Regions from separate parts of the Micromonospora sp. NPDC047521 genome, predicted to be linked through region 1. Evidence: riboswitches for the same ligand, from Rfam matches in the RefSeq annotation. Region 1 holds a riboswitch; each other region holds the start of a gene.
The links. Region 1 has a riboswitch for cyclic di-AMP ahead of ACZ6N8_RS12410 (C39 family peptidase). Riboswitches for the same ligand answer to the same signal wherever they lie in the genome.
Positions count from the first base shown of each region.

Region 2: another riboswitch for cyclic di-AMP. It lies ahead of ACZ6N8_RS06305 (C40 family peptidase); the one in region 1 lies ahead of ACZ6N8_RS12410 (C39 family peptidase).
Region 3: another riboswitch for cyclic di-AMP. It lies ahead of ACZ6N8_RS28930 (transglycosylase family protein); the one in region 1 lies ahead of ACZ6N8_RS12410 (C39 family peptidase).
Region 4: another riboswitch for cyclic di-AMP. It lies ahead of ACZ6N8_RS08675 (coiled-coil domain-containing protein); the one in region 1 lies ahead of ACZ6N8_RS12410 (C39 family peptidase).

Region 1 covers NZ_JBVJGN010000004.1:365,013-373,052, forward strand. Annotated here, with positions in the region: gene ACZ6N8_RS12395 (CDP-glycerol glycerophosphotransferase family protein) at 1-835, shown strand, start outside; gene ACZ6N8_RS12400 (alpha/beta fold hydrolase) at 840-1,586, opposite strand; gene ACZ6N8_RS12405 (hypothetical protein) at 1,706-2,746, shown strand; gene ACZ6N8_RS12410 (C39 family peptidase) at 2,819-3,667, opposite strand; cyclic di-AMP (ydaO/yuaA leader) riboswitch at 3,896-4,037, opposite strand; gene ACZ6N8_RS12415 (hypothetical protein) at 4,339-5,109, opposite strand; gene ACZ6N8_RS12420 (hypothetical protein) at 5,241-5,696, opposite strand; gene ACZ6N8_RS12425 (acyltransferase family protein) at 5,778-6,998, opposite strand; gene ACZ6N8_RS12430 (glycosyltransferase family 2 protein) at 7,244-8,040, shown strand, end outside.
Region 2 covers NZ_JBVJGN010000002.1:502,154-508,330, reverse strand. Annotated here, with positions in the region: gene ACZ6N8_RS06315 (C40 family peptidase) at 1-824, shown strand, start outside; gene ACZ6N8_RS06310 (N-acetylmuramoyl-L-alanine amidase) at 900-2,879, opposite strand; cyclic di-AMP (ydaO/yuaA leader) riboswitch at 3,115-3,251, shown strand; gene ACZ6N8_RS06305 (C40 family peptidase) at 3,265-4,305, shown strand; gene ACZ6N8_RS06300 (pyridoxamine 5'-phosphate oxidase family protein) at 4,475-5,032, shown strand; gene ACZ6N8_RS06295 (zinc metalloprotease) at 5,101-6,084, opposite strand.
Region 3 covers NZ_JBVJGN010000020.1:34,301-42,340, forward strand. Annotated here, with positions in the region: gene ACZ6N8_RS28895 (glutamate synthase-related protein) at 1-154, shown strand, start outside; gene ACZ6N8_RS28900 (GNAT family N-acetyltransferase) at 225-749, shown strand; gene ACZ6N8_RS28905 (GNAT family N-acetyltransferase) at 746-1,240, shown strand; gene ACZ6N8_RS28910 (helix-turn-helix transcriptional regulator) at 1,209-2,207, opposite strand; gene ACZ6N8_RS28915 (VOC family protein) at 2,295-2,732, shown strand; gene dinB (DNA polymerase IV) at 2,798-3,985, shown strand; gene ACZ6N8_RS28925 (hypothetical protein) at 4,092-4,451, shown strand; gene ACZ6N8_RS28930 (transglycosylase family protein) at 4,526-5,200, opposite strand; cyclic di-AMP (ydaO/yuaA leader) riboswitch at 5,199-5,369, opposite strand; gene ACZ6N8_RS28935 (ThuA domain-containing protein) at 5,524-6,177, opposite strand; gene htpG (molecular chaperone HtpG) at 6,263-8,040, opposite strand, start outside.
Region 4 covers NZ_JBVJGN010000003.1:220,666-228,705, reverse strand. Annotated here, with positions in the region: gene ACZ6N8_RS08690 (alpha/beta fold hydrolase) at 1-562, shown strand, start outside; gene ACZ6N8_RS08685 (HelD family protein) at 672-2,789, shown strand; gene ACZ6N8_RS08680 (cation diffusion facilitator family transporter) at 2,899-3,816, shown strand; cyclic di-AMP (ydaO/yuaA leader) riboswitch at 3,959-4,090, shown strand; gene ACZ6N8_RS08675 (coiled-coil domain-containing protein) at 4,096-5,160, shown strand; gene ACZ6N8_RS08670 (hypothetical protein) at 5,281-6,033, shown strand; gene ACZ6N8_RS08665 (SRPBCC family protein) at 6,511-6,978, opposite strand; gene ACZ6N8_RS08660 (PfkB family carbohydrate kinase) at 7,163-8,040, shown strand, end outside.

The DNA of each region.
Region 1 (8,040 bases):
CACCCAGCTCACCCACGTGCAGTTGCACCACGGCGACAGCGACAAGGCGCCCAGCGCCAACCCGGTGTCCGGGATCTTCGACCGGATCTTCGTGGCCGGCCCGGCGGCGATCGAGCGGTACGCCCGCGCCGGCGTACGGATCCCGGCCGAGAAGTTCGTGGTGGTGGGCCGCCCGCAGGTCGAGTCGATCGAGGTACGCCCCGAGCCGGTACGCGGGCTCGCCCACCCGACGGTGCTCTACACCCCCACCTGGACGGGGCACCACGCCGACGCCGACTACTGCTCCCTGCCGGTGGCCGAGAAGCTGCTGCGGCGGCTGCTGGAGCGCGGCGCGACAGTCATCCTGCGGGCGCACCCGTACACCGCGCAGAATCCGGCCTCGGCCCGGCAGCTCGGCCGGTTGACCGAGCTGCTGGTCGCCGACCGGGCCCGCACCGGACGGCAGCACGTCGTCGGCGCGGCGGCCCGCGAGCTGAGCCTTACCGAGTGCGTGAACCGCTCGGACGCGCTGATCTCCGACGTGTCCGGGGTGATCTCCGACTACCTCTACTCCGGTAAGCCGTACGCGGTGACCGACATGGGCGACGAGGGCGACGGGTTCGTGCGGCGCTTCCCGTTGGCCGGGGCCGGTTACGTGCTGCGGCGGGACATGTCGAACACCGACGAGGTGTTGACCGACCTGCTGGACACCGATCCGGCGGCCGAGGCGCGCTGGGCAACCCGCCGCCACTACCTGGGCGACTTCCCGGCCGAGACGTACGCCGAGGCGTTCCTGACCGCCGCCCGCCGGGAGCTGACGCCGCAGCGGACACTCACCGCCCCGGCGGGCGTGTAGCGCCTCAGCGGTACGGGTCGAGCAGGGCCAGCACCGCCGCCGGGTCCTCCACGTGTGCGTTGTGCCCGAGCCCGGGCAGCGTGACGACCGGGACGCCGTACTCCTTGAGCTGCGCGTCGGTGACCATCGGGTCGTGCTCGCCGCGGGCCAGCACCACAGGCACGTCGGTGGCGGCGATCAGGGCGGCCAGGTCGGGCTCGCCGACGGCGAACGCGCCGGGATCCATGGCGAGGCGCCACCGGCCGTCGACCTGCCGCAGCCCGGCGTCCACCACCGGATGGTCCGGTGGGAGCAGGCCGGCCAGCCCGGAGACCCGCAGGTAGCGGCGTGCCGCCTCGGTGCGGTTGGCGAACCAGCTGACCGGGCGGGCGGCCAGCTCGGCGGCGCGGTCCAGCTCGGCGGGCGACCAGACCGCCTTGATGCCCAGCCCGACCACCGCGTCGACAGGCAGTCCGGCGTCGCGGGCGGCCAGCGCGAGACCGACGACGCCTCCGAGCGAATGCCCGAGCACGACGAGCCGGTCGTCGGCCGCCATGCCGCGGGCGATCCGGTCGGCAAGACCAGCGAAGGAGTACGACGGCAGCGGCGCCGACCAGCCGTGACCGGCCAGGTCCGGGGCGAGCCACCGCGCGGGCCAGTGCTGCTCCAGCAGCGGCGCCCAGGGCAGCCACACGTCGCCGCTCGCCCCCATCCCGTGCAGCAGCAGCAGGATCGGTCCGCGACCGGCTTGACCACCCGATTCATCCGCCACGGCCGCAGTCTCCCACGGTTCGCGGCCCGGAACGAGAGTCGAACGCGGACCCGACCGGCGATGATCCACTGTAGAGTGCGGCGCCTGGACGGGCATCGTCGTCGCGGGAGGGAGCCTCCGTGCTCAGAAGGCATCGATCAACGCTTGCGGCGGCGGTGGCCGTCGTCGCGCTCGGCGCGGCACCTGACGCGCCCGCGCTCGGCACGCCGTCGGGCGTCGCGCCGCACGGCGCGACTGTCGCGGCGGCCGACCGGGTCCTGCGGGTCTACAACAACAACATCGAGAACCTGGTGGTGAACAACGCCGACGGGAGCTGCACCCGGATCTCCGGACCGGACCACCTGACCTCGATCCTGGTCGACGACGCCGGACGCACAGGCACCAGCGGTGTGGTGGCGCCGGACCTGCTGATCGTGCAGCAGGTGCGCGGCAGCGGCCAGGCCGAGGCGTACGCCGACCAACTGTCGGCGAAGTTCGGCTACCCGGCTGGCACGTACGGGGCCATCGTGGCCTGGACGGACCCGGAGCCGTGGGGCAGCACGCACAAGTGCAGCTCCCAGTCGCTGGGCGACCTGAAGAAGAAGCAGACCAACGCGATCATCTGGAACACCAGGACGCTCAGCCTCGCCGCCGGCGACATCTCCAAGTACTGGAGCGCGGGCTGGCTCAAGCCGGGCACGGCGTACGCCAACGGCGCCGGGTGCACGCTGTACAAGCCGCCGAACAGCGACCCGGACAGCACCGACTACTACAAGTGGAAGCGGACCAGCGCCATCGCGGCCCGGTTCACGATCAGGGCGACCGGCACCAGCGTGTTCGCGGCGACCATGCACCTGCCGCAGGAGAACCGGCAGAACGCGTGCGCCGGCGACGGCGACCGGGGCATCGCCAACAGCGGCATCCACCTGGGCGCGGACGCGACGAGCCTGTTGAACGCCTCCACGATCCGGATCGTGGGGATCGACGCGAACCGCACGGGCATCGCGGCCAGCACGCTGAGCGGCTACGGCATGACCGGCTACGGCTCGGCCGCCACCAGCGGGTCCAGCAAGATCGACTATCTGTTCGTGAAGGGCACCGTACGGCCGTCCAGCATCGGGCACACGGTCAGCGGGACGAAGTCGAACCACCTCGCGCTGTACGGCTTCATCGACTACTGAGCACGACACGAAGACGCCGCGGGCGCCGGCCCCTCGTGGGGGACGGCGCCCGCGGCGGTCCATCCGCCTGGGTCAGGCGGAGTAGCCCCGGGTGGCGATCCAGTTGGCCAGGTCGATCGTGGTGACCCAGTACGACGCGTCGGCCGCGTTCGCCGAGTCGGCGATCCGCACGGTCCGGCCGTTGTCCCGGTAACCCACCACGGCGATGTAGTGCCCACCGCCGTAGGAGTGCCAGCCGCCGTTGGTGTCGACGGCGTCGCCGGCGACGTTCGCCACCACGCCACGGCCGTCGGTGATGGCCTTGACGACGTCGGCCTGGAGCTGGTCCATCTGGGCCGGGCTGGGGGTGCCGGCGAACATCCGGGTCCGGTACGGGGAACCCTTGACCTCGGCGTTGAGCACGCGTGTGGTGTCCAGGGCCGAGTTGGTGCCCATCTCGGTGGTGCCCAGCTTGACGGCGAGTTCGTTCTGGGTGCGGTCGATGCCGCTGGCGCTGAGCGCGTTGCGGGTGGCCGCCGGACCGCAGTTGTAGTACGTGTTCTGCGCCTCGTAGTCGTAGTCGAGCACCTTCGTCGCGGGCGGCTTCGGCGGCGTCGGCTTACGGGTGAGGTCCGGGTTGCCGCTGGCCTTCGCGGCGGGCGACGCGGCGCTGGTGGCCGGGGCGGCGCTGCTCGGCGCGGCGCTGGCCGAGGGGGGCGCGACACGTGCCTGGCCACGGGAGGCGGCCATGTCGCTGCGCATCTCGGCGACGGTGGTCGCGGTGTGCTGGCCGGCCGGGGCGTCGTCGGTGTCGGTGAGCAGGACACCGGTGGTGGTCGCGAGCGCGAGGGCCGCGGCGGAGGCGGCGACGATCTGGTACGGACGTTCGGTGGTGAGACGGCGGAGCTGACGCTTCAGGGTGTGCTTCACGGGGTCCTCCACGGTTCGGGGGGAGAGCGGCACACCGGGGCCGAGCCGGTATCCGGGCAGGCGCCAGCGCGCGAACCGTGGTCCGCGGATGGTGAACCGCTCGAGGGGAACGCCCGGCGCGGCCGGGCGGGAAGGGCGATGACCCGGGGGGTCAGCTCACCGGACGGATGAGCGGGGGCACCGCGACGCCGTGGAGGCGGGGGAACAAGCGAGGGGTGGAGAGGTGCTGCACGAGGATGGAACTCCTTCCGACACCGCCTACCGGGTTAGCTGACGGATTCGGGCGGGAAGATCGCCCTACCGCGGGCCGTGGCTCGCGGATTCACCCCGGACGTACTGATGGGTCCCCGGTTCGTTGATCACGATTGAGCGGGTCGGCGCGGCGTCGCCTCTTGCGATCGGTAACCGCACCGGACAGGACGACAGTACTTGTGGTGCGTACGCCTGCCAAGCCGCGCCCACCTGCGTAAACATCATTCTGGGCGACAATTTCTGCGCGTATTGCCGATGACGTGACTCGATGGGACAACCGGTGACGGCGACGCCTGTGGTCGACAACCGGACACGTCGTCGACAACGACGTCGGATTCGCGTGAACAACGGGCCCGATCGCGCCGACCGCCCGATTTCGCGGGCCCGTGACCGGGCTCACGTCACAGATCGGGCTCAACCGACGGGCGGGCTCAACTGACGCGCGCCGGGCGCCAGCGGGCCACCGCGGCGGGACGTACCGCACCGGTCGCCGCCCGGCGGGCCGGCGCCGGGCCGGGTCGCAGTCGGGCTGCGGCCGCGTACGCCTCCTCGGCGAGGGTGCGGGCCGACTCGGCGGCCAGTTCCGCGTCCCGCCAGGCCGACCGTTCCCGCTCGGCGGCGACCCGGTAGTCGGCGAGCCTCGCGTCCCTGATCGCCCGGGCGAGCAGCACCTCCTGCTCGACGGGGTGCCGGCGGGGATCCCAGCCGCGCCGGTGCCCGAACACGTCACCGAGCTGCCCCATGGTCAGCTCCCCGCGCCAGTACGCGGCCATCGCGGCACGGTGCAGGTACCGCTCCCGGGCGGCGTACTCGGCGGGGGTGTGCGGGGTACGCGGGGTGGGCAGCGCCCCGGCGCCGGCGAACCGACGGGCCACGGTGTCCGCCTCGTCGTACCCGGCCCAGGCCCGCTCCGCCTCCTCCTGGGTGACCAGCCAGTCAGCTCGTCGCCGTCGGGCGGTCTGCGCGGCGCCGGCGGCGGCGACAGCCACCTCCTCGGCGTACCGGCGCCTGTCGGCGGCCTCGGCGGCCGCGGCCTCCCGGGCGGTGGGCGCGGTCGGGCCCGGCTCACCCGTCGGCCCGTCCCGCTCCGGACGGGCGACGAGGACGGCGGGCACGCTCAACGCCAGCAGGAACAGCACCGACCAGATGGCGGCGGCCTGCGGCACCTCGGTCAGGAACTGGTAGAAGACGACGGTCTCCATGATCGACACCTCGGAGCGACAGCGATGCGACGGTGAGCCGCACGGGCCGGGCGGGTCGTGGCGTGGCCACGGGCCGACGGGTGCGGGTGGTTGATCGACAGGCGCGGCGGCGGGACGCTCGTCCCGATGGCTCAGCGGGAGGGCGGGGCCCGGGGTGCCCGGCTGGCCGGGCCGTGGGCGTGGGGCCGCCGCTCGGACCGGGCAGCGCTCGCCGGGGTGACACTCGTGGCGGCGGGCAGGATCCCGGCGGCCAGCCGGGCGGGCTGCGGGTCGACCGACCGGGTCGAGGTGTGCCGGTCGGCGGCGTCGTCGGCGACGACCGACGGCAGGTGCCCGATGGCGACCACGCCGACCGGACCGGACGGCGTGCTCGGGCCGGTGACGAGACCCGGTGCGACGCTGGCCTGCCGCATGATCGGCCCGCTGGCGGTGAACGTCGACGCGGCGTCGGCGAACGTCGGGGAACCGGCGGAGGCGGGCGGTGCGCCCGCGCCGAGCGCGAGGGCGACGACGGCCAGGCTGGTCAGCACCCGTGTGGCCCAGCGCGCCACCCACCACAGGGGACAGGTGAGCGCGACCGGAAGCACGTCCTCACGCTACCGCCGTCGCCGGCCGGACGCACCGACGCCGGGCGTGTCGGGTCACGCCGCGCCGACCAGCGTGGACGATCAGCGCGAGTCGGCGTACGTCGATCGGTTTTCGGGCCGGGGCCCGGCGGTCGGCGCGTTCCCGGCCTGGTGGGTGGGTTCGTCAGCGCCGGTGGCTGGTGTGCGCGGACGCGGGACGGCCGACGTGTGGGCCCGGCGGCTCGGGGCGAGCCGGCGCATCATCGGTGTCTCCACGAAGCGGTGCAGCAGTGCGGCGAGGACGAGGTTGACCGACAGGAAGCCGAGCACCACAGCCGGGCCGCGCCACCCGCCGAACCCGGTCCCCCAGTCCCCCGTCCACCGCAGCACGCTCGTCATCACCAGCACGTGCACGAGGTAGAACGCGAACGAGACCTCACCGAGCCAGACCAGCGGGCGGGACCGCCACGGCGAGCGTCGGCCCCGCACGTCGGCGTCCGCCGCGGCGGTGATCACCAGCAGGTAGGCCACGGCAAGCAGGGTGGTCCACAGCTCGGCGCGGATCCACTGTGCCGCTGCCACCCAGGTGGCCACGAAGATCGCGCTCGCGACGGTCAGGCCGGGACCGCGCCACAGGCCCCGGCGCATCAGCTCGGCCGCCACCGCGCCCAACCAGAACTCCAGCGACCGCGTCAGCGGGAAGACCTGGGTGAACCACCACCGGCTGTCCTCCGGCACCAGGTGCTGGGCCGGCCAGAGCGCGAGGATCAGCAGTGGCAACGCGACGATCAGCGTCCACAGCAGCGCGGGCCGCGCCCGGCGCAGCAAGGGCAGCACCAGCGGCAGGCACAGGTAGAAGAAGAACTCGCAGGACAGCGACCAGCTCACCGTGTTGATGCTGTAGAACCAGCCCGGCCTGGGGTCCCAGGCCTGCAACAGCAGGAGGTTCTCCAGCGCGACGGCGGGCAGGACGGGGTCGGCGAACCACCAGGCGACAAGCAGCGCCGCCGCCCACAGCACCAGGTGGTTCGGGTAGATCTTGGCGACCCGCCGGCGCCAGAACGTCCGCCGGGAGTCGCCCGGGCGGGCCGACCAGACCAGCACGAACCCACTGAGAACGAAGAAGAACTGCACCCCGGACAGGCCGAGGGTGAACAGCGCGTCGACAACCGCCTTGTAGTCCGGCTCGGCGATGATCCGCATGGTGCCGGCGTGGAAACCGAAGACCAGCAGCGCGGCGATCCAGCGCAGCCCGGTCAGCGAGGGCAGCCGGGTGACCGGGGCGGGCCGGGCCGTCGCCGGGACGTCGGTGGTGCCCGTCATGCCGGTCGCCTGACGATCAGCAGGGTCACCAGCACGTACGTCTCCTCCTCGGCGCGGCGTCGGACGGCGCGACGGCGACGCCCGCGACGACCCGGCAGGGCCGCACCGGGGCACCCTACCGGGTCACTCCCGGGTGAACCGGACGAGCGTCGTTAACCTTCCGCTCGGCGGGAGTTCAGGGACTCCACCTTCCTCGGCCACGTCAGGTTCCGGGGCCGGCCACCCGGGTCGTCGAAGGTGGCGGCGTGGTCAATGAGCCGACGCACGCACCGCTGCTGAGCATCGTCGTGCCCGTGTACGGCGTGGAGGCGTACCTGTACCAGTGCCTCGAGTCGATCCGGGCGGACATTCCCGCGGGCGACGCGGACGCGGTCGAGCTGATCGCCGTCGACGACGCGTCGCCGGACGGCTGCGGCGCGATGCTGCGCGCGTACGCAGGCCGCGACGGCGTCCGGGTCGTGCACCTGAGCAGCAACGTGGGTCTGGGGCTGGCCCGCAACGCCGGTCTCGACGTGGCCACCGGCAGGTACGTCTGGTTCGTCGACAGCGACGACTGGCTGCCCCCGGGCACCATCGCGGCGGTGCTGGACCGGCTGCGCCAACACCAGCCCGACGTGCTGATGGTGGACCACCTGCGGGTGCACGAGGACGGCCGGCGCGAGGTGGACGCGAGCAGTCACCTGCTGCGCGGGGTGCCGGGTGTGGTCCGCCTGGCCGACCAGCCGCACCTGCTGCGGGTGCAGCACACCGCCTGGAACAAGGTGGTCCGCCGGGCCTTCCTCGACGAGTTGGGGCTGCGGTTCTTCCCCGGCTGGTACGAGGACATCCCGTTCAGCCATCCGCTGCTCATCGGCGCGGAGAAGATCTCCGTACTGGACCGGGTCTGCTACCTGTACCGGCAGGGCCGCCAGGGCGCGATCACCTCCACCCGCAGCGGCCGGCACTTCGACGCGTTCGGCCAGTACGAGCGGCTGATGGACTGGGTCGCCCGCAAACACCCGGACGAGCGGTTGCGGGCCGAGCTGTTCGAGCTGATGATCAG
Region 2 (6,177 bases), on a different contig from region 1:
AGTTGGAGCCCACGATCGAGCAGTACAACAAGGTGCGCTCGCAGCTGAAGGTCAACCGGCAGAAGTCGGCGGACCTCCAGAAAAAGATCGAGCCGTTGGCGCTGCAGAGCGAGCTGGCCCTGAACCGGGTCGGTGACCTCGCCTCCCGCTACTACATCTCCGGCCCGTCGCACGACATCGGCGCCCTGCTGGTCGCCGCCAAGCCGGACACGCTCACCGAGCAGCTCACCGTTCTCGACCGGCTCGCCGCGCAGGAGCGCAAGCAGGTCGAGGGCGTGCTTGCCGTGCGGGCCAAGTACGACGGCGAGAAGCAGAAGCTCGACACGTTGATCGCCACCCAGACCGAGCAGCAGAACGAGCTGGCCGCCAAGAAGAAGCAGATCGACGCCGAGATCAAGAAGCTCGAGGCGTCCCTGCCGAAGACCACGATCAAGACGGCCGGCTGCCCGACCATCAACGGTGTGGCCAACACCGCCGCGCAGAAGGCGATCAAGACCGCCTGCCAGCAGGTCGGCGATCCCTACGTCTGGGGTGCCACCGGCCCGAACTCGTTCGACTGCTCGGGGCTGACCCAGTACGCGTACAAGTCGGCCGGGATCTACCTCACCCACCACACCGGTGCCCAGTGGAAAGAGGGCGAGGTCGTCTCCCGGGCCGATGCTCGTCCCGGTGATCTGGTCTTCTTCTTCAGCGACCTGCACCACGTCGGCCTGTACCTCGGCAACGACCTGATGGTGCACGCGCCACGCGCCGGTAAGCCGGTGCAGGTGGCGAGCATCAACAACATGCCTGTCGCCGGGTTCCGTAGGCCGCCCAAGAAATAAAACTGATCCGCCCAGGCACGACGACGGCCCCCGGTCACCGACTGGGGGCCGTCGTGGTTTCTCAGGAGTTGCCGGTCAGCGGGGCGCGCCCACCGGGGACGGCAGCAACTGCACGTCGGCCAGGTTGACGTACATGATGCGGTGGCCGAACTGGATCTGCGCGTACCGGTTCTTGCCGCGGATCACGGTCCAGTCGCCGGGCGATGAGCCGTCGAACGTGCTGGCCCGGTAGTACTCGCCGGCCAGCACCGCGCCGACGGAGTACCGCTGACCGGCGGCCAGGGTGTACTGCAACGGGGAGATGGTCTGGTAGGGCACGCCCTCGGGGTAGGCGGCCTCCTCCGGGTACGCCCGCCCGTACACCGGGATGGTGGCCCGGCCGGGCTTCGGGACGGCAACCACGCCGACCGTCCAGCTCGCGGTGGGGGCGGACGCCGGGTTGTGGAACCAGGCCTTCTGTCCGAGGTACCAGATGGCCGTCCAGTCACCCTGCCGGCCGGCGAGGGCGTACGTCTGGCCGGCGGAGGCCCGGGCGCCGTGGTCGGACACCTCCATGGTGTTCGGGGTGCCGTCGGGGCGCAGCGCGATGTCGTTCACCAGCGGCGCGTCCGCGGACGGCGCGGCGCGCAGCACCACCGACGAGGAGCCGCGCGGTGTGCACGGCACGCCGGGGGTGACGCATCCGATGAACGCGGGCTGGTTGGTGGCGTAGTCCGGGTCGATCCGGACGAGGCCGGTGGCCGGGGTGCCGGTGTCCAGTCGCGGAGCGTGCAGCAGGTCGAAGTAGTGCGTCCAGTCCCAGTACGGCCCCGGGTCCCAGTGCATTCCGCGTACTGTCGACGCGACGGTGCCGGGCACGTTGTCGTGGCCGATGATGTGCTGGCGGTCCAGCGGGATGCCGAGCCGCAGCGCGAGGTGCCGGACGAGCTTCGCCGAGGTCCGGTACATCGCCTCGGTGTACCAGGTGCCCTGGGCGGCGAAGCCCTCGTGCTCCAGCCCGATCGACTTGGCGTTGACGTACCAGTTGCCGGCGTGCCAGCCGACGTCCTTGGTCTTCACGTGCTGGGCGATGTGCCCGTCCACCGATCGCAGCGAGTAGTGCCAGCTCACGTACGTCGGGTCCTGGACGAGCTTCAGCGTGGTCGCCCAGCTCGCCTCGGTGTCGTGGATGACGATGTACTCGATCTTCTGCCGGGCGGGCCGGTCGGAGAGGTCGTGGTTGCCGTAGTCGCCGTCGCCGAACGCCTGGTAGGGCGCCGGGATCCACTCGCAGGAGATGGTGCGGGGGCACTCCAGCCCGTCCGGGCGGGCGAGGCGACGCAGACCCAGCCGGTCCAGCCAGGAGCGCTCCGGTCGTACCGCGCTGGCCGGCAGCGTGATCCGCTGGCCGTCGTCGGTCACCCGGGACTCGCCGGCGCTGATCGTGGTGAAGACCTCGTCGGCGAAGGCCGCCGCGGCGTCGGCGCTGTCCGCGCCGGCGTAGCGGGCCACCGCGCCGTACCAGGTGGCCGGGTCGGTGCCGGCTCCGACCGGGGCACCCAACTCCCGCTGGTACGACGCGAGCAGCGCCGCCCCGCCACGGATGTTGGCGTTCGGGTCGGTACGCAGCGACTCGGGTGCGGCGCCGGTCAGCGCGGCGGCGGCGTCCACGGTCTGCAACGCGGCCGGGGGTGGCGCGGGGTCCTCGGCGGGTGGGGTCGCGGGTGCCAGCGCGGGCCGGGAGTCGTCGCCGCGCGGGTCCTCGGTGCCGGTGTCGTGGTGGCCGCGTCCGGGCAGGGCGGCGACGTGGCGGGCGTCGGTCAGGTGCATCGGGCCGTAGCCGCCGCTGGTGCTCGGTGTGCCGCCGTTGCTGTCCCAGCGGGACTCCAGGTAGGAGACACCGAGCAGCACGGTGGTCGGCACGCCGTACTCGGTCGCCGCGGCGGCGTACTGCTGCTGGCGGTCGGGGGCGGGCGCCGCTGCGGCGCCGGCGGGTGGCGGTATCGCGGTCGAGGCGGCGACCACGGCGGCGGCGAGCAGGGCGAGCCGGCCGGCGGACAGGGTTGGACGGTGCATCGAACCCCCCAGATTTGCGCGGATGAAGGTGAGGTCACCTTCGCGCCGCCCGGGAGCCTGCGTCAATACCTTTCCATCTGTCGAAGTCTTCGGAAAGAAATCTTCGCGTACGCCCCGTGACTCTCTCCAATCGGTACGGAGTGTCACGGCCGCACGGGTTGCGGATCGGTAACGGGCGTCTCTACTCTGGTCATTTGTCGGCCCGACAGCAGGTCCGCCCAGCCCGGGCGGTAACGGACCGACACCGCCGAGTCGCTTCCGAGCGAACCGGGGACCCACGTCCCCCCGGGGTGAATCCGCAGCCACTGCGGTAGGGCGCCAACTTCCCGCCCGAACCCGTCAGCTAACCCGGTAGGCGGTCAGGAAGAAGGAGAACGGAACCCCGGTGGCACTCCATGCCCCGCGGCCGTCGTCCGAGCGGTCGGCGCCAGCCGGCCCGACGTCGATCGTGCCGCGCCCACGCTGGTCCCGCTTCACCACCGCTCTCGCCGCACTGGCCGGCGTCGCCGTCGTCCTGACCGGCAGCGCCACCGCGGCCCACGCCGACCCGTCGGTCGCCGAGATCGAACGCCAGATCGACGCCGACTGGAACAAACTCGAACCGATCATCGAACGGCACAACGCCACCCGGATCGACCTCGCCGCCAAGCGCAGGCAGGCCGACGCGTTGGCCGCCCAGATCGCCCCGCTGGAGCGTCAGGTCGACGCCGCGATGGACAAGGTCAGCGCCCTGGCCGTGCGCGCGTACAAGGGCGAGAACGTCTCCACCGTCAACGCCGTGCTGGGCAGCCGGTCGCCGAGCGAGGTCGTCGGGCAGCTCGAAATGCTCGACCGTTTCGCGCACAACCAGCAGCAGGACGTCCGCGAGGTGGCCGACCTGCGCGACGAGTTGGCCGCGAAGAAGGCTCCGCTCGACGAGATGGTGTCCCAGCTGACCCGCACCGAGGCCCAGCTGGCGGCGAAGAAGAAGCAGATCAACGAGGAGATCGACCGCCTACAGAAGCTGCGCCTCAAGGTGTACGGCAACGGGGGCGGCGGCCCGCTGCGCCCCGCGCCCTGCCCGGCGAGCTACCCCGGCGGTGCTGCCGGCACGGCGGTGAAGTTCGCCTGCGCGCAGATCGGCAAGCCCTACGTGTGGGGGGCCGAGGGCCCGAACTCGTACGACTGCTCCGGGCTGATGCTCGCCGCGTGGGCGAAGGCCGGCGTGAGCCTGCCGCACAACGCCGCCGCGCAGAGCCGGGTCACGAAGAACGTCAGCCGGGCCGACCTGCGCCCCGGTGACCTGGTGTTCTACTACAGCGACATCCACCACGTCGGCATGTACGTCGGCAACGGCTGGGTGGTGCACGCCTCCCAGGCCGGTCAGCCGGTCAAGATGAAGAAGGTCGACGACGGCCCGATCCACAGCTACGGCCGCCCCGGCTGATCAGAGGTGACCGAAGGGCCCGTCGCGATCCGTTCGCGGCGGGCCCTCGTCGTTCTTGCCTCAGCGGGTCGGCCAGGTGCGCCAGTGCTGCCAGGCCCGGCTGGGATTCGGTGCCGGTGACCAGCGCGTCGAGGTCGCTGGTCGTACATTTGTTCGATAGAATGCCCACATGGCTTCCTGGTCCGAATTCGCCGCCGACGAGCCCCGACTCGCCGACGGGATCCGCGTTCTCCTCCAGCAGTACGGGCCGGGCTTCGGCTACCTGGCCACGGTCCGCGCCGACGGCGGGCCCCGGGTCCATCCGGTTTCCCCGGTCATCACCGACGAGGGCTTGTTCTGCTTCGTCATCGACTCCCCGAAGCGCCGTGACCTCGAACGGGACGGCCGTTACGCGCTGCACTCGTTCCCGCCTGAGGAGAGCGACGACGAGGCGTACGTGGCGGGTCACGCCCGACCGGTGACCGACCCCGCCCAGCTGGCCCGGTTGGCCCAGGGTGCCCGGGCCGAGCCGCACGCCGACTGGCGGCTGTTCGAGTTCACCGTCGACGTGGCGATGTTGACCCGCCGCGAGCAGCCCGTCGCGGGCATTCCGGGTTACGCGCCGGGCCGGCCGGCCGTGCAGGTCTGGCTCGATCCGCACGCTCCGCCGGTGGCTGCCGCGCCTGTCGCCGTACCGCCGGCGCGGCCGACCCGTCGCAGCCGTGACGTGCAGTGCACGGCCGCCTGACCACGGCCAGAAAGACGCCGGTGCCGGCTCCGTCGTGACGGAGCCGGCACCGGGTGTACGCGGAGAAGCTACGCGGCGCGGTAGGCGTTCCACGCGGTGATCATGCGGCTCGCCTGTCCCGGGGTGAACTGGTACATGCACGAGTCGTAGGTGTAGTCCATGAAGTTGGTGATCGGGTCCAGCCCGGTCGCCGAGCAGGTGTTGCGCCCGGTCGGGCACTGGTAGGCCGGCGACGCCTCGGCCGGGGTGTCGCTGACGCCGTCACCCGAGCCGCCGCAGCCACCCTGGAAGGTGTGGTAGAGGTTCAGCCAGTGGCCGACCTCGTGGGTGCCGGTGTCGCCCTGGTTGTAGTTGGTGGCGGTGCCGCCCGGCAGCGACTCGTTCAGCGCGACCACGCCGTCCATGCTGCTCAGGTTGCGCTGCGGGAAGGTCGCCCAGCCCAGCAGGTCGTTGCTCAGCTCACCGAGGTAGATGTTGAGGGTGTTCTTGCCGCCCACCCGCAGTGAGGACTTCATCGACCGCTCCGCCGACGAGCCCTGCACGATCGGGTACCACGACGGGTTCGTCACCCGGTTGATCTTGTCGAGTCGGAAGGCGAACGCGGTGACCGCTCCGCCGGTCGAGCCGGCGTAGGCCTGGTTCAGCACGGTGATCTGCGAGGTGATCATCGAGTCGGGGATGTTGCCGCCGGCCCGCGTGCTGTTCTCCTGGATCACGTGCACGACCACCGGGATGGTGACCGTGGCCAGCGCCGTCTCGCCCGCGCCGGTGCGGAAGCTGGCGCGCTCGCGCAGCGCCGCCGCGAGGTCCGCGTCCCGCTCGCGGACCTGCTTCGCGGTCAGCTCGTTCGGGTCGTGCTTGGCCTCCGCACCGGGCTTCATCCGGGCGTTGGAGTGGCTGTCTGCCGGCTCGGCGCAGGCGCCGCCGGGCGCCGCGGAGAAGGCCGAAGCAGCCGGAACGACGCCCACCGCGGCGGTGCTGAGCAGCAGCGCGAAGGTCGTCGACGCGACACCGGCGGCACGCCGGGTCAGCAGGTTGGGACGGGGTCCCATGGGCCCACCTCTTTCTGGCGGCGCGACAGGGGGTGTGTCACGCCGTGGCTGGCAACGTGTGGCAGACGTTACAACTGATCGACGTATTTGAGA
Region 3 (8,040 bases), on a different contig from region 1:
TCGCACCGGCTCCACCCCACTGCACGAGGTGTACGGCTACCGACCGGGATGGGGGCTGCCGTCGCCCGCCGACCAGGCGGAGATCATCCGACTGATGACCCCGGAGGTGCCGCAGGGCGGCAGCGCCCCGCCGTCGGCCACCGCCGTCGGTTGACCTCCCGCCCCAGGTCGGCAGGGGCGATAACCCCGTGCGGCCGGCGGCGCCGCACGCCTATGGTGGCGCGGTGCTGATCAGACGCGAGACACCCGCCGACGTCGATGCCATCCGGGCGGTGCACTCCGCGGCCTTCGTCGCGCCGGCCGGCGGTGACGGCGTCCCCGTCGAGGCCACCCTCGTCGACGCGCTGCGCGCCGACGACTGCTGGCTACCCGCGTACTCCCTGGTGGCGACCGACGCGGACGGCCAGGTGGTGGGGCACGTGGTGGGCACCCGCGCCCGGGTGGCCGGTGAGCCCGTGGCGGTGGGCCTGGGGCCGCTGGGCGTGCTGCCCGGGTGGCAGCGGCGCGGGGTGGGCAGCGCGTTGATGCACGCGGTGCTCGGCGCGGCCGACGCGCGCGACGAACCCCTGGTGGTACTGCTCGGGCACCCCGACTACTACCCGCGCTTCGGGTTCCGGCCGGCGGTCGAGGTGGGCGTCACCCCGCCGCGGCCGTGGGGCCCGCAGTACTTCATGGCCCGCCCGATGAACGCGTGGCGCGACACGATCCGGGGCGAGTTCCGCTACGCCCGCCCGTTCGACGACCTGTGATCCCGCCGCACGTCCGCCGCCGCCGCGCCACCGACCTGGATGGATGTGTCGCGGCCCTCGCCGAGGTGCACCGGGTCGACGGGTACCCGATGAACTGGCCCGCCGACCCGCACCGGTGGTTGTGCGAACCGCGACCGGCACGGGCCTGGGTCGCCGTCGCGCCGGACGCGGCCATCGTGGGACATGTCGCGGTGCACAGGTTGTCCGAGGCCGACCGGCCGACAGCCGAGGTGGCGCGCCTCTTCGTGGCGCCGGCCGCGCGCGGGCTGGCGCTCGGCGACGCGCTGCTGGCCCGCGCCCGACGGTGGGCGGACGAGCGCGCGATGGACCTGGTGCTCGAGGTGGCCGTGCGGGACGCCGCTGCCGTCGCGCTCTACGAACGCACCGGGTGGCGGTGCACGGGCACCCGCACGGCACCGTGGACCGCTCCGGACGGCGGCCCGGTGTCGTTGCGGGAGTTCACCGTCCGCGCCCGGCCCGCCCCGGACTGACCGGGCCCGGTTCGGCGGGCTCGGCCATCGCCGCCAGGCGGCGCGCCAGACCGGCGGCGGCGTCACGCAGCTCCGCGGGCTCCACCACCTGCACCTCGTAGGTCAGGCGGGCGATGTGCGCGGCGAGCCAGTCCAGATCGTCGCCGCCGACGAGCAGCACACACCACCCGTCGCGGTCGTCCTCGACGCGGCCCACCTGCGGCGGCACCGACGCCCGCACCTGGTCGGGGTGGGCGCGTACCCGCACCCGGGCGACGTACCGGTACGGCGACCCGGTGACCGACCGCTGCACGAAGGCGACCGGGTCGGGATGCGCGCGGGGCCGGAAGCGCCAGGTCGTGGCCACCGCCGTACGCATCCGGTCCAGGCGGAACGTCCGCCAGTCGGCCCGATCGACGTCCCAGGCCATCAGGTACCACCGTCGGCCGGTGGTGACCATCCGGACCGGCTCGACCGTCCGCTCGCGCTCCCCGTCCCGTCCGGGGTAGCCGAACCGCACCCGCACCGCGTCGCGGCAGGCCCGTGCCAGCATCACCAGCAGCTCCGCGTCGATCTCGACGACCGGCCCGATGAGCGTCTCCGTGGCGCCGTGCACCGCCCGCACCTCGGCGCGCAGCCGTGACGGCATCACCTGGTCGAGCTTGGCCAGCGCCCGCAGGGCCGCGTCGCCCGCCCCGGTGACCGTGCCCCCGGACGCCAGCCGCAGGGAGACGGCGGTCGCGATCGCCTCCTCGTCGTCAAGCAGCAACGGCGGCAGCCGGGTGCCCGCGCCGAGCTGATAGCCGCCACCGACACCTGACACCGCGCGCACCGGATACCCGAGCGTCCGCAGGCGTTGCACGTCGCGGCGGACGCAGCGGTCGGTGACGCGCAGCTGCGCGGCGAGGTCGGCGGCCGTCCAGGACGGTCGTCGTTGCAGCAGCGCCAACAACCGCAGAACCCGCTCGGTGGTCGCCTCGACACTCACCCGCCGATCGTTGCACGGATCTAGGAACGATCCTGTCCGCGATTTCCGAAAGGCTGGGACCATGACCGACGAGATCAGGGAGCTGCCATGCCACGCGACGTGCAGATCACGTTCGACTGCGCCGACCCGGCCGCGCTGGCCAGGTTCTGGGCCGAGGCGCTCGGCTACCGGCTGCAGGGCCCGCCCGGCGGCTTCGAGTCGTGGGAGCAGGCACTCGACGCGATGGGCGTTCCGCCGGAGAACCGCAACGACGCCTCGGCGGTGGTCGACCCCGAGGGCTCCCGACCACGGCTGTTCTTCCAGCGCGTACCCGAGGGCAAGCAGGTCAAGAATCGCGTCCACCTGGATGTCCGCGCGGCGCCGGGCCTCGCCGGGGACGAGCGGATGGCGGCCCTCGAAGCGGAGGCCGAACGGCTCGTCGCGTACGGCGCCACCCGGCTCGCCCGACACGAACCCGCTCCCCCGCTGGGCACCGGCCACCTCGTCATGGCCGACCCCGAGGGCAACGAATTCTGCCTCGACTGATCGACACGTGACCGCGTTCGCCCAGGTCACTGTCGTGGCGACAGGCGCTATGCGAACATGTGTACGTGTCGCCCGGGGCCACCATCCTGCACGCCGACCTGGACGCCTTCTACGCGTCGGTCGAGCAGCGCGACGACCCACGCCTGCGAGGACGCCCGGTGATCGTCGGCGGCGGGGTGGTGCTCGCGGCCAGCTACGAGGCGAAGGCACGGGGCGTCCGCAGCGCGATGGGCGGCCAGCAGGCACGCCGGCTGTGCCCCGACGCGATAGTGGTGCCACCGCGCATGTCGGCGTACACGGTGGCGAGCCGAGCGGTGTTCGAGATCTTCCGGCGGACCACCCCGCTGGTCGAGGGGCTCTCCATCGACGAGGCGTTCCTGGACGTGGGCGGCCTGCGCCGCCTGGTCGGGCCCCCGGCCGACATCGCCGAGGGTCTGCGTCGGGAGGTCCGCGAGCAGGTCGGCCTGCCCATCACGGTGGGCGTGGCGCGGACGAAGTTCCTGGCGAAGGTGGCAAGCGGGGTGGCGAAACCGGACGGGCTGCTGGTGGTCGCACCCGACGGCGAACTGGCGTTCCTGCATCCGCTGCCGGTCGAGCGGCTCTGGGGTGTCGGTCCGATCACCGCCGCGAGGCTGCGCGAACGCCGGATCCGTACGGTCGGCGACGTGGCCCGGCTCGGTGAGGCGGCGCTGGTCTCGCTGCTCGGCGCGGGCGCGGGCCGGCACCTGCACGCTCTGGCCCACAACCGTGACCCCCGGCCGGTGCAGGTGGGCCGCAGGCGTGGGTCGATGGGGGCGCAGCACGCGCTGAGCCGCGCCCCGCACGCGGCGGCCGAGCTGGACGCGATCCTCGCCGGCCTGGTCGACCGGGTCACCAGGCGGATGCGGGCCGCCGGACGGGCCGGACGCACGGTGGTGCTGCGGCTGCGCTTCGGCGACTACACGCGGGCCACCCGCTCGCACACGGTGGGCAAGGCGACCGCGGACACCACACAGGTGCTCGCCGCCGCACGGGCGCTGCTGCGGGCGACCCAGCCCGAGATCGACAGGCGGGGCGTGACCCTGATCGGCGTCTCGGTGGGCAACCTCGACGACAACCCGGTCCAGCCGGAGCTGCCCTTCCAACCCGACCCCGGCACCGACCTCGACGCGGCGGTCGACGCGGTCCGCGACCGGTTCGGATCGGCGGCCCTCACCCGGGCGGTGCTGCTCGGCCGCGATCCCGGCGTCGAGATGCCGCTATTGCCCGACTGATGGCCGCGTTTCCTGCGATCGGTGACACATCACAGCAGGTCGGCGGTTTAGCCGACCGCCCACGGGTGACCCTTGAGGGGAACAGCCTGACGAGGGGGGCCCTACGATGTCCGACGACACCAGCAACCGACCGAGCCGTCGCGTCGAGCGTCCGCACGACGTGACCGACCCACTGCTCTGGCAGCTCGCGGTCGACGTGCTGAGCGCCCACGAGCCGGACGACGAGGGGCACTGCCGCAATCTCCAGTGCGCCGGCCAGGGGTGGCCGTGCGAGGCCCGCACCGGCGCCGAGCACTCGCTGCGGCTGGCCCGCGGCGAGTCCACGTCGGTCGAGATGACAGTCGACGACGTACGGGACGAGAGCCGCCCCGGCTGGCCCGGCGGGACCGCGCCGCGCTGGGGCCGCAACGCCGGGCCGCTGCCCGCACAGCAGCGGGAGCAGAGGGCGTCCGCCACCGCGGCCTGACCGCGACCCGCGTCGTCACGCGCGAACGCTCGGCCGGTGACCCGGCCGAGCGTTCGTGCGTCATGCGTCGTGCGTCAGAGGCTGAGCCGCTGACCCGGGAAGATCAGACCCGGGTCGGCGCCGATCAGCTGCCGGTTGCGCTCGTACAGCGCCTGCCAGCCGCCGGTCGAGCGCTGGCGGTCGGCGATCTCCGACAGGGTGTCGCCCGGCTTGACGGTGTACGTCTCGCCGCCCGCCGCGGGCGCGGTGCGCTCGTTGTCGCGCGTCGCCGGCTTCTCGCCGCGCGACGGCCCGGGCTTCGAGCTCGACTCCGTCGACTTCGTTGACTTGGTCGACTTCGTTGACTTGGTGGACTTCGTTGACTTGGTGGCGGAGCCGCCCGACGAGCCGCCCTTCTTGCCGCAGGTCGGCCAAGCGCCGATGCCCTGCCCGTCGAGCACGTTCTCGGCGACGGCGATCTGCTCGCCGCGGCTGGCCAGGTCGGCGCGTGCGGCGTACTTCTTGCCGCCGTAACCGGCCCAGGTGCTCTGCGAGAACTGCAACCCGCCGTAGTAACCGTTACCGGTGTTGGTCTTCCAGTTGCCGCCGGACTCGCACTTGGCGATCGCGTCCCAGTTGACGCCGGCCTGCGCCGGGGCGGCCGGGCCGAAGAGGGCGACAGCACCGGTGACCGCGCCGACGGCAAGGGTGCCGACGGCGAGGCGGCGGGTGGTGACCCGTCGATGACGGGGCGTGTGAGCAGAAGTCATGAATTTCCTCCACGCCGGCGAGGTGAGCTGTCGGGTTCGGGCCGAGGAGCCCGGCCGCGCGGTGGCGGCTTCACCCCGAGGTGACGTGCACCGGAAAACCTGGGTCCCCCGCTCCTGCCCGGTGGACTGGGTTCCGACGACCGGGGGCAGGATTTGGCGTTGCCGGCCGTGGTGTCCGCAGTGGCGAACCCGACCGACGTTAGGCACGGTCGGTGACGAACGCCCACTCGCTGTGAAGTTCTTCACCGGGCAGCGCTCCGCGTTGCGCCCACCGGTTGCGGGCCTCGCGGCACTGTGCAGTGACCACGATGGACCGTTTGCGATCAGCGCTCTGGGCGGAGCCAGGCGACGATTCGACGCAGCAGCTCGACGTGGCCTGGCGACTCGTACGACCGGCCGTCGTGGCCGAGGGCGCTGTAGACGATCCGGCTGTCCCCTGCCGTGCGGGCCCAGACGAGCGGGTGGAAGACGCCGCCCTCCCGGTGCCCGTAGAGCGGCTCGATGTGGACGCCATCGACCCGTTCCAGGTCGGTGTAGCGCTCGTCGAAGACCTCGATGTCGCCGAGCCCTTCGGTGATCGGATGCGCGACGGCGGTCCGCCGGATGAGACTGGAACCGATCGGCGGATGGAACGAACGGCCGTGCTCCCAGGCGGCGCCGATCGTGGCACGCCAGCTCGGCACCCGGGGGAACGCGAGGGTCGCGCTGTGGACGGCGAGCAGGTTGCCGCCGCCGGCCAGGAAGCCGTCGAGAACGAGCCCGAAGAGCGCGTCGTCGGGGACCGGGGAGGACCGGTCGGCGCTCGCGTTCACCACCAGCAGTCGGGCACCGTCGAGCGCGGTAGCGAGCCGGTCGACGGACGTCACGACGGCGGCACCACCGATCATGTCCGCGAGGATGGCGCTGGTCTGCGCCAACGGGTGCCAGGGGTCGCCGTGCGGCCCCTGGCCGCTGAAGATCACTGTGCCGACAGGCACGGGCCCTCCCGGAATCGACGTTCGGGCAGAGGTCAGGGTCGCGTACCGGCGGGGCCCCTGCCGGGTGCCCCGCCGGTCGGAGCGACTACAGGGTGCGGGCCAGCCGGTCGGCGAGCGTCCGGGTGAAGCGGGCCGGGTCGGCCAGTTCGCCGCCCTCGGCGAGCACCGCCAGGCCGTACAGCAGCTCGGCCGTCTCGGTCAGGGTTTCGGAGGAGTCGCCCTGCTCGTGGGCCTTGCGCAGCCCGGCGACCAGCGGATGACCCGGGTTGATCTCCAGGATCCGCTTGGTGGACGGAATCTCGTGCCCCATCGCCCGGTACATCTTCTCCAGCGTCGGGGTGAGATCGTGCGCGTCCCCGACGACGCAGGCCGGTGAGGTGGTCAGCCGCGACGACAGGCGGACCTCCCGGACACTGTCGGCGAGGGTGGCGCCCAGCCATTCGACGAGCGCGGCGAACTCCTGCCGCTGCTGCTCACGTTCGGTCTCGGCCTGCTGCTTCTCCTCGTCGGTGTCCAGGTCGACCTCGCCCTTGGCGATGGAGCGCAACTGCCGGCCGTCGTAGGTGCCGACCCGCTCGACCCACACCTCGTCGACGGGGTCGGTCAGGAGCAGCACCTCGTGGCCCTTGGCCCGGAACGCCTCCAGGTGCGGAGAGTTCTCGATGGTGGCCCGGGAGTCGCCTGTGGCGTACCAGATGTCGCTCTGGCCGTCCTTCATCCGCGAGACGTAGCCGGCGAGGTCGGTGGGCTCGGCCGGGTCGTTGGTGGACGCCAACGACAGGATCTCCAGCAGGGTGTCCCGGTTGTCGGTGTCGTCGATCAGCCCTTCCTTGACGACAGTGCCGAACTCGGTCCAGAAGGTGCGGTACCGCTCGGGGTGGTTGGCCTTGAGGTCCTTGACCGTGGCGAGGACCTTCTTGACCAGACGGCGGCGGACGATCTGGATCTGCCGGTCCTGTTGCAGGATCTCGCGGGAGATGTTCAGCGACAGGTCGTGCGCGTCGACCACGCCCTTGACGAAGCGCAGGTAGGTGGGGACCAGCGCCTCGCAGTCGTCCATGATGAACACGCGCTTGACGTAGAGCTGGACGCCGCGGCGGCCCTGCGGGGCGAACATGTCGAGCGGGGCGTGGCTGGGCAGGAACAGCAGCGCCTCGTACTCGAAGGTGCCCTCGCCCTTCATGTGCACGACCTCGAGGGGGTCGGCCCAGTCGTGGCTGACGTGCTTGTAGAACTCGTTGTACTCGGCGGCGTCGACCTCGTCGCGGGGCCGCGCCCAGAGCGCCTTCATCGAGTTGAGGGTCTGCACCTCGCTCGTGGCGTCCGCACCGTCGGCGCCGGGGCGTTCGACGGTCATCCGGATGGGCCAGGCGATGAAGTCGGAGTAACGCTTGACGATCTCGCGGAGGGTCCACTCGGAGGTGTAGTCGTGCAGGTTGTCCTCGGTGTCGGCGGGCTTGAGGTGCAGGGTGACAGACGTGCCCTGCGGCGCCTCGTCGACTCCCTCGACCGAGTACGTGCCCTCGCCTGCGGACTCCCAGCGGGTGCCGCCGGTCTCGCCGGCCTTGCGGGTGAGCAGGGTGACCCGGTCGGCGACCATGAACGCGGCGTAGAAGCCGACGCCGAACTGGCCGATCAGGTCCTGCGAGGCGCGCGCGTCGGCGGACTCGCGCAGCTGGCGCAGCAGCTCGGCGGTGCCCGACTTGGCGATGGTGCCGATGAGGCCGACCACCTCGTCGCGGGTCATCCCGATGCCGTTGTCCCGGACGGTGAGGGTGCGGGCGTCCCGGTCTACCTCGATGGCGACGTGCAGGTCGTCGGTGTCGGCGACGAGGTCCTTGTCGACCATGGTGGCCAGCCGCA
Region 4 (8,040 bases), on a different contig from region 1:
TACGGCCGGGCTGGTCTTCGTCTCGACCACCGCCGAGGGGCACACGCACACGGTGTACGGCCTCTCGCCCCGCATCGCCCGGCTGATCCGGCTCGCCGAGACCGCGGGCGCCGGGGTGCTGGCCCGGTGCGGGTCCTGGCGGGCGCCCCGGGCACTGCTGCGGGCGCTGCAACCGAGCATCCGGTGGATGCTCTTCGGCGACAGGTGCGAACCTGCCGACATCCGGCTGGTCACCTCGGCGGTGGCCCGCGCCTCGCTGCGCTCGATAGGCGGTTTCCGGGCCTCCATCGGCGCCCAGCACCGGCTGGACACCCTCGCCGCGCTTGCCCACCTGCCGGCCGCCGCGCTCGTCGGCGACCGCGACCGGCTGACCCCTCCCCCGTGTGCCGAGTCGATCGCCGCGGCGCTGCCGGCCACCGAGCTGACCGTGTGCCCGGGCGCCGGGCACATGCTGATGATGGAACGCCCGGACGAGGTGAACTCCGCGTTGACAGGTGTCCTGCGTCGCGTACTCGCCGGGGCGCCGATGGGCGGGGCGACTCCCGCCGGCGCGGGCGCCTGAGCGCACGTTCGCGCACCTCGGGCGCGGCGGGCCCGGCCCGGGGCCGTACCCTTCTGCGGTTGGCCCGCGCGGTTCGCGCCGTCTGCCGGCGACATCGAAGGAGCGTGCGTTGACCGACCAGACCGCCCTGGAGCAGGAGATAGCCGTCGAGCAACGGCACCTCGACCGGGTGTACGCCCGACTGGCCGAGCTGCGCCGGTCGGCGGTACGCGCCGAGCGGGACGGCTACCGGATGGCGCGGGTGGGCACGTTCGGCGCGCTCGTCGAACGTGACGCGATGGTCTTCCACGCCGCACAGCGGCGGCACACCCTCGACGCCGAGCACGAGGGGCTGGTCTTCGGCCGTCTGGACCTGCGGGACCGGCAGACGCTTCACGTCGGGCGGCTCGGCATCCGCGACGAGGATGCCAGCACGCTCGTCGTCGACTGGCGGGCGCCGGCCGCCGCCGCCTTCTACCAGGCCACCCCGAACCAGCCGCTGGGCGTGGTGCGTCGCCGCACCATCCAGTCCCGTGGTGAACGGGTCACCCGTGTCGAGGACGACCTGCTGGACCCGTCCGCCGCCCCGGAGGGGATGACTGTGGTCGGGGACGGCGCGCTGCTGGCCACCCTGTCGCGGGCCACCGGCCGGGGCATGCGCGACATCGTGGCGACGATCCAGCGGGAGCAGGACGAGGCGATCCGCTCGCCCGGTTCCGGTGTGACGATCGTCGCCGGTGGTCCGGGGACCGGCAAGACGGCTGTCGCCCTGCACCGGGCCGCCTTCCTGCTGTACTCCGACCGCAGCCGGTACGCCGGCGGCGGCATCCTGGTGGTCGGCCCGTCGTCGGTCTTCGTCGAGTACATCGCCTCGGTGCTGCCGTCGCTCGGTGAGGACACCGCGACCCTGCACTCGTTGGGCACCCTCTTCCCGGGCATGACCGCGACCCGTACCGACCCGCCCGAGGTGGCGGCGGTGAAGGGCTCGCTGCGGATGCGCCGGGTGTTGGAGCGGGCGGTCCGCGACGCCGTGCCGGGCGGGCCTGGCGAGCTGCGGCTGCTCTACCGGGGTGCGTTGCTGCGGCTGGACCGGGCCGAGCTGGACGCGATCCGGGACCGCGCGCTGCACCGGGGCGCCCGACGCAACGAGGTGCGGCGGGCGGGCTTCGACGGGGTGTTCGCCGCGCTCTGGGCACAGGCCCGCCGGCTGAACGTGGGCCGGTTGCCGGAGCAGCGGGCCTTCGAGGACGAGATCGCCGAGCGCACGGAGTTCCGGGAGTTCCTCAAGGCCTGGTGGCCGCGACTGCACCCCCGGCACGTGCTCGGCTGGCTGGCCCGGCCGGACCGCCTGCGCCGCTACGCGGGCGGGATCCTCTCCGGCGCGGAGATCCGGTTGCTGGGCGCGGCGTACCGGGAACTGGACTCCGCCGGGTTGACCATCGCGGACGTGGCGCTGCTCGACGAGTTGGACACGCTGCTCGGCAAGCCGGCGCAGCCGGCGCGGGCGCGGCGCGACCCGTTCCAGCTCGCGGGCGGGGTCCGTGAGCTGAGCACCTTCGGCGACCGGCAGCGCGCCGCGCGGGCGGCGGCCCGGGAACGGCCGGCGGACTACCGGGAGTACGCGCACGTGGTGGTCGACGAGGCACAGGACGTCTCGCCTATGCAGTGGCGCATGATCGGTCGGCGCGGCCGGTTGGCGTCCTGGACGGTGGTGGGCGATCCGGCGCAGACGGCGTGGACCGGTGACCCGGAGGAGCTGTCCCGCGCGCGGGACCAGGCGCTGGGCCGGCGCAAGCGGCACGATTTCACGCTCACCACCAACTACCGCAACTCGTCGGAGATCTTCGCGGTGGCGGCGGCGGAGATCCGCCGGCTCTACCCGGACCTGCCGCTGCCGACGGCCGTGCGTTCCACGGGGGTCGACCCGGTCGAGCTGATCGTGCCCGCCGCCGGATTGGAGACGGCCGTCGTGGAGGCGGCCGCCGGTCTGCTGGCGGAGGTGGACGGCACGGTCGGCGTGATCACGCCGGTCCCCCGCCGCGACGAGGTCGCCGGCTGGCTGGGCACGCTCGGCGCACCGCGCCTGCAGGTCGTGACCAGCCTGGAGGCGAAGGGCATGGAGTACGACGGGGTGGTGCTGGTCGCCCCGAGCGAGATCCGGGCGGATCCGGGTGCCGGGGTACGGACGCTCTACGTGGCGCTCTCCCGGGCCACGCAGCGGCTCACCACCGTTGACCCGACCGGCTGATCGGGCCCCGACGAGCACCGTCGGGGCGGGTGCCGCCCGTATAGTTGCACACATAGCGATGTGCGCATACATTTGACCGGGTCCCGACTGGCGGCGGAGGGTGGGTTTCGTGGGCGCAGGTCATGACCACCACCACGCGTCGGTCGCCAATGCCGCACACCAGCACCGGGGACGGCTCTGGGCAGCGTTCGGGCTGCTCGCCGCCCTGATGGTGGTCGAGGCGGTGGCGGCCTTCCGCACCGGCTCGCTGGCTCTGCTCTCCGACGCCGGGCACATGTTCACCGACGTGCTCGGAATCGGCATGGCACTCGCGGCGATCACCGCCACCCGCCGGTCGACAGGCGACCCGCAGCGCACCTTCGGCCTCTACCGCCTAGAGGTGCTCGCCGCACTCGCCAACGCCGTCCTGCTCTCCGGCGTGGCGGTCTACGTGGTGATCGAGGCGATCCGCCGGTTCGGCGACCCGCACGAGGTACTGGCCGGCCCGATGCTCGCGGTCGCCGTACTCGGCCTGCTCGCGAACGTGGTCGCCTTCGCGCTGCTGCGTGCCGGCGCGCGGGAGAGCATCAACCTCCAGGGGGCGTACCTGGAGGTCCTCGGCGACCTCCTCGGCTCAGTCGGCGTGATCGGCGCGGCGCTGCTCATCACGGTCACCGACTGGTGGTGGGCCGACCCGCTGGTCGCGGTCGCCATCGGCGTGTTCATCCTGCCGCGCACGTGGCGACTCGGCCGGGCCGCCGTCCGCATCCTCGTGCAGGCCGCCCCGGAACACCTCCAGGTCACCGCCGTACACGACCGGCTCGCCGCAGTGCCCGGCGTGGTCGAGGTCCACGACCTGCACGTCTGGACGCTCACCTCGGGCATGGAGGTGGCCTCCGCGCACCTGACCATGGCGCCCGGCGCGGAGGTCGGCACGGTGCTCAGCGCGGCGCGTACCGCCCTGCACGACGACTTCCGGATCGAACACGCGACGCTCCAGATCGAGCCCGGTGCCGCGCCCGGCGCCTGCGGCTCGGTCGAATGGTGACCGCCTTTCGAGAAGTACGCTCGCATTTGCCCGAGTTTTTGGTCATGACGCACGCACCGTCCGTCACATCGGCTGCAAGCGCCCCACCTGCCCCGGTAGGCTCGGTCCCGGCCTCCACCAGGCGGCGCCCTCCCGGCGCCGGTGGCGGCCGCCGCCTAATCGCCCGAGCGGGCGAACCGGGGAACCATGTTCCTGGGGTGCATCCGCGTCAGCGGTAGGGATCTTCCGTCCCGAACCCGTCAGCTAACCCGGTCGGCGGCTGACGGAAGGACATGCGTAGTGGCACCAGCACGACCACCCGCCGCCCGCCTGGCGGCCCTGATCGTCGCGATGCTCGCCCTCGGCGTCGCACTCCCGGCCGGGGCGGCGGCCGCTCCCCCGACCACCCAGCGGGCCGCCGCGGCACCCGACAGCGACGAAGAGGGCGGCACCCCCGCGCTCCGCGCCCAACTGGAAGCCGCCAGCAAGGGCTACCTGGACGCCAAGCGCGCCCTGGACACCTCCGTGCAGCGGCAGCAGCAGCTCACCACCCAGCTCAAGACCACCGAGGCCGAACTGGAGGCCCGCAGCGGCAAGGTCGGCGAGATCGCCGGCGTCGCCTACCGCACCGGCCGCCTCGGCGCGATGTCGGCGCTGCTCAACAGCAACACCCCGGAAGGCTTCATGGACCGGGCCGCCGCGCTGGACGCGGTCGCCGCCAACGAGGACCGGGTGCTACGCGACCTGATCGCCACCAAGGACGAGGCCACCCGCACCCGGGTCGCCCTGGACGGCGAGATCCGCGAGCAGCGCAAGCAGGTCGCCGTGATGGCCAAGCGCAAGGAACAGGCCGAACGGGCCCTGACCGTGGCCACCACACCCAAGCCGCAGACCACCTCCGACAGCGGCTCCAACCGGGGGACGTCCAGCGCGAACGCCACGGCCGCGCCGCGTAACTCCGACGGCTCCTGGCCCTCGGAGTCGTGCAGCGTCAACGACCCCACCCCGGCCAGCGGCTGCATCACCCCGCGGACCCTGCACGCGCTCAACCAGGCAAAGGCCGCCGGCTTCACCAGGTACGTCTCCTGCCACCGCTCCGGCGGCTCAGGTGAACACCCGAAGGGTCGGGCCTGCGACTTCGCCGCGCAGAAGAACGGCTTCGGCGGTGACGCCACCGGCGGCGACAAGACGTACGGCAACAACCTGGCCGCCTACTTCATCCGCAACGCCGACCGGCTCGCCGTGCTGTACGTGATCTGGTACCGGCAGATCTGGCTGCCCAGCAGCGGGTGGAAGTCGTACAGCGGGGCGGGTGGCGACCCGTCCAGCGACCACACCAACCACGTGCACCTGTCGGTGTACTGACCCCCACCCGTGGCCGGCGCCCCGAACCGGGGGGCCGGCCACCGGTACGTCAGCGGGCGTACCCCTGATGTCGCCGACTGTCGGACGACCCGGCGGCGGCCCGGCGGCAGCATCGTTCCCATGCGACTTCCGCCCACGGCCCGCAAGGCACTGCTCACCCTGCACCTGGTCACCTCCCTCGGCTGGCTCGGCACCGACCTGGTGCTGCTCACTCTCGGCGTGGCGGTCCAGCGCGGCGCCGACCCGGCCACGGTCTACCCGGTCACCGCGCTGCTCGGCACCGTGCTGTTCGCGCCGCTGAGCGTGCTGGTCTGGCTGATCGGCGTGGCCAGCGCACTCCTCACCCCCTGGGGACTGCTGCGCTACCGCTGGGTGCTCGTCAAACTCGTGCTCACCACGGTGATGGTCGGGCTGGTCCTGTTCCTGCTCACCCCGAACCTGCGCCACGCCGGAGCCCTGGGGGCCGCACTGCCCGCCCGGGACCGCGCCGACCTGGTGATCGCCCCCGCCGTCTCGACCAGCCTGATGATCATCGCGACGGTGCTCTCCACCTACAAGCCCTGGGGGCGCCGCCCCACCCGCGCAGCCCGCCCCACCAGCTCAGCCCAAACCGCCCGCGCCGGTCGCACCGGTCGTGATCGCGCCGACCGCGCACGCCCTGCCACCCCCGCCACCCCTGCCAGACCGGCCAGACCGGCCGCACCGGCCGGCCCCAGCGCGCCTGCCAGACCCGCCGCACCGGCCAGACCCGCCGGACCGGCCGGCCCCAGCGGGCCTGCCGGACCCGCCGGCCCTGCCGGCCCCGCCGGACCCGCCGGCCCCGCCGGAGCCGCCGGAGCCGCCGACCATGATCGCGCTCGATCCAGGAAGTAGTGGCCTCGGCGTCGTGGGGACAGCACTACATCCTGGATCGAGCGCGATCTTGCGGGAGCGCAAGCAAGATCCGCGCAAGTTCAGGGATGTTGCTGCCTCCAGCGCGCCGGAGGCAGCAACATCGGGGAAGCTGCGCGGATCTTGGCGGCACGGTCGCAGGGCCGGCGCGGCGGGGCGGGGTGCGGCGGGGCGCGGTGCGGCGGGGCGGGGCGCGGTGCGGCGGGGTGCGGTGCGGCGGGGTGCGGCGCGGCGCGGCGCGGCGGGGCGGGGCGGGGCGCGGTGCGGTGCGGCGGGGCGTGGCGGGGCGCGTGCGGTGCGGTGCGGCGGGGTGTGGCGGGGCGCCTGCGGTGCGGTGCGGCGGGGTGTGGCGGGGCGCCTGCGGTGCGGTGCGGCGGGGCGCGGCGGGGCGCGGCGCGGCGGGGCGGGGCGGGGCGCGGTGCGGTGCGGCGGGGGCGCGGGCGGAGGCGTGGAGGTGGGTCAGGCGGGTGGTGGGGGGTTGCTGGCGCGTTCGAGGGCCGGGCCGAGGCGGCTGGCGAGGGCGAGGTGGGCGGCGCGGGCCTGGCGGAACGCGTACCGGAACAGCGGGGCGGGAGCGCTCAGGGTGATCTCGACGTCCACCCGGAGCAGGCCGTCCGATTCGGGGCGTAGGCGGGTGTGGTTGTGCACCGTGGTGGCGGGCCACTGGCGGGCCACCATCACGATCTCGTCGTCGTCGCTGGTGAGCACGTCCGCCTGGTAGGTGGTCCGGAAGCGTAGCGGGCCGGCCACCAGCCGGTCGCTGATGGCGTAGCTCGCCAGGGCGCCGGGGCGGGGCGGCAGTTGTCGGACGTCCACGATCAGTGGGTGCAGTTCGCCCTGCCGGGTCAGGTCGCTGAGCAGCGCGGCGGCGTCAGCGGCTGAGCACCGGGCCTGGACGGTGTAACTGAAGGTATCGCGCCTGAGCACACCGTCTCCCGCCGTCGCTTGTCGCCCGATCGTGCCGTACGCCGATCGGGCTGGCAACGCCCGTCGGACAGCGGCCGTTGCCACGTCGGCCGCCAACTGTCCCATTAAGATCGGTTAGTACGGAATTACTGACCGTGACGGAGGGCGGATTCATGAACGGTGGCGACAGGTGAGCGGGCACGTGATGGTCTTCGCGCCCACTCCGCAACTGACCGTGACCGTGGACCAGCCCAACGACCACACCGAACTGCACCTGCACCCCGGTGGGCAGGGCGTGTGGCAGGCCCGGATGGTGCTGTCGCTGGGGGTCGACGTGGTGCTCTGCGCCGCTCTCGGCGGCGAGATCGGCCAGGTGCTGGAACCGCTGCTGGTCAGCGAGGGGGTGGACCTCAAGGTGGTGGTCCGCGACTCCGGCAGCGGCGGGTACGTGCACGACCGGCGGGACGGGTCGCGGCAGGAGATCGTCGACGTGCCAGGGCAGCCGTTGAGCCGCCACGAGCTCGACGAGCTCTACAACCTGGCCCTGGGTGAGGGCCTGCGAGCCCCCGTGAGCATCCTCAGTGGACCCAACGAGCCGTGGCTCGTCCCGCCCGACCTGTACCGGCGCTTCGCCGCCGACCTCGGGGCCAACGGTGGTCAGGTCGTCGTCGACCTCTCCGGCGACCACCTCGGGGCGGTGCTGGACAGCGGGGTCTTCTTCCTCAAGGTGAGCCACGAGGAGCTGATCCGTGACGGCCGTGCCCGCAGCGACGAGATGCCGGAGCTGACCCGGGCCATGTACGACCTGCACGCCGCGGGCGCCGAGACGGTGGTGGTGAGCCGGGCCGACCAGCCGGCGTTGGCGCTCATCGACGGGGAGCTGTTCGACGTGGAGATGCCCCGGCTGGAGGCCGCCGACCCGCGCGGAGCGGGCGACTCGATGACAGCCGGGGTGGCCGCGGTGGTGGCGCGCGGCGGGGACATCCGGACCGCCATCCGTACCGGCGCCGCCGCCGGAGCGCTCAACGTGACACGGCACGGCCTGGGCACCGGTCGCCTGGACTCGATCACGGGCCTGGTGGA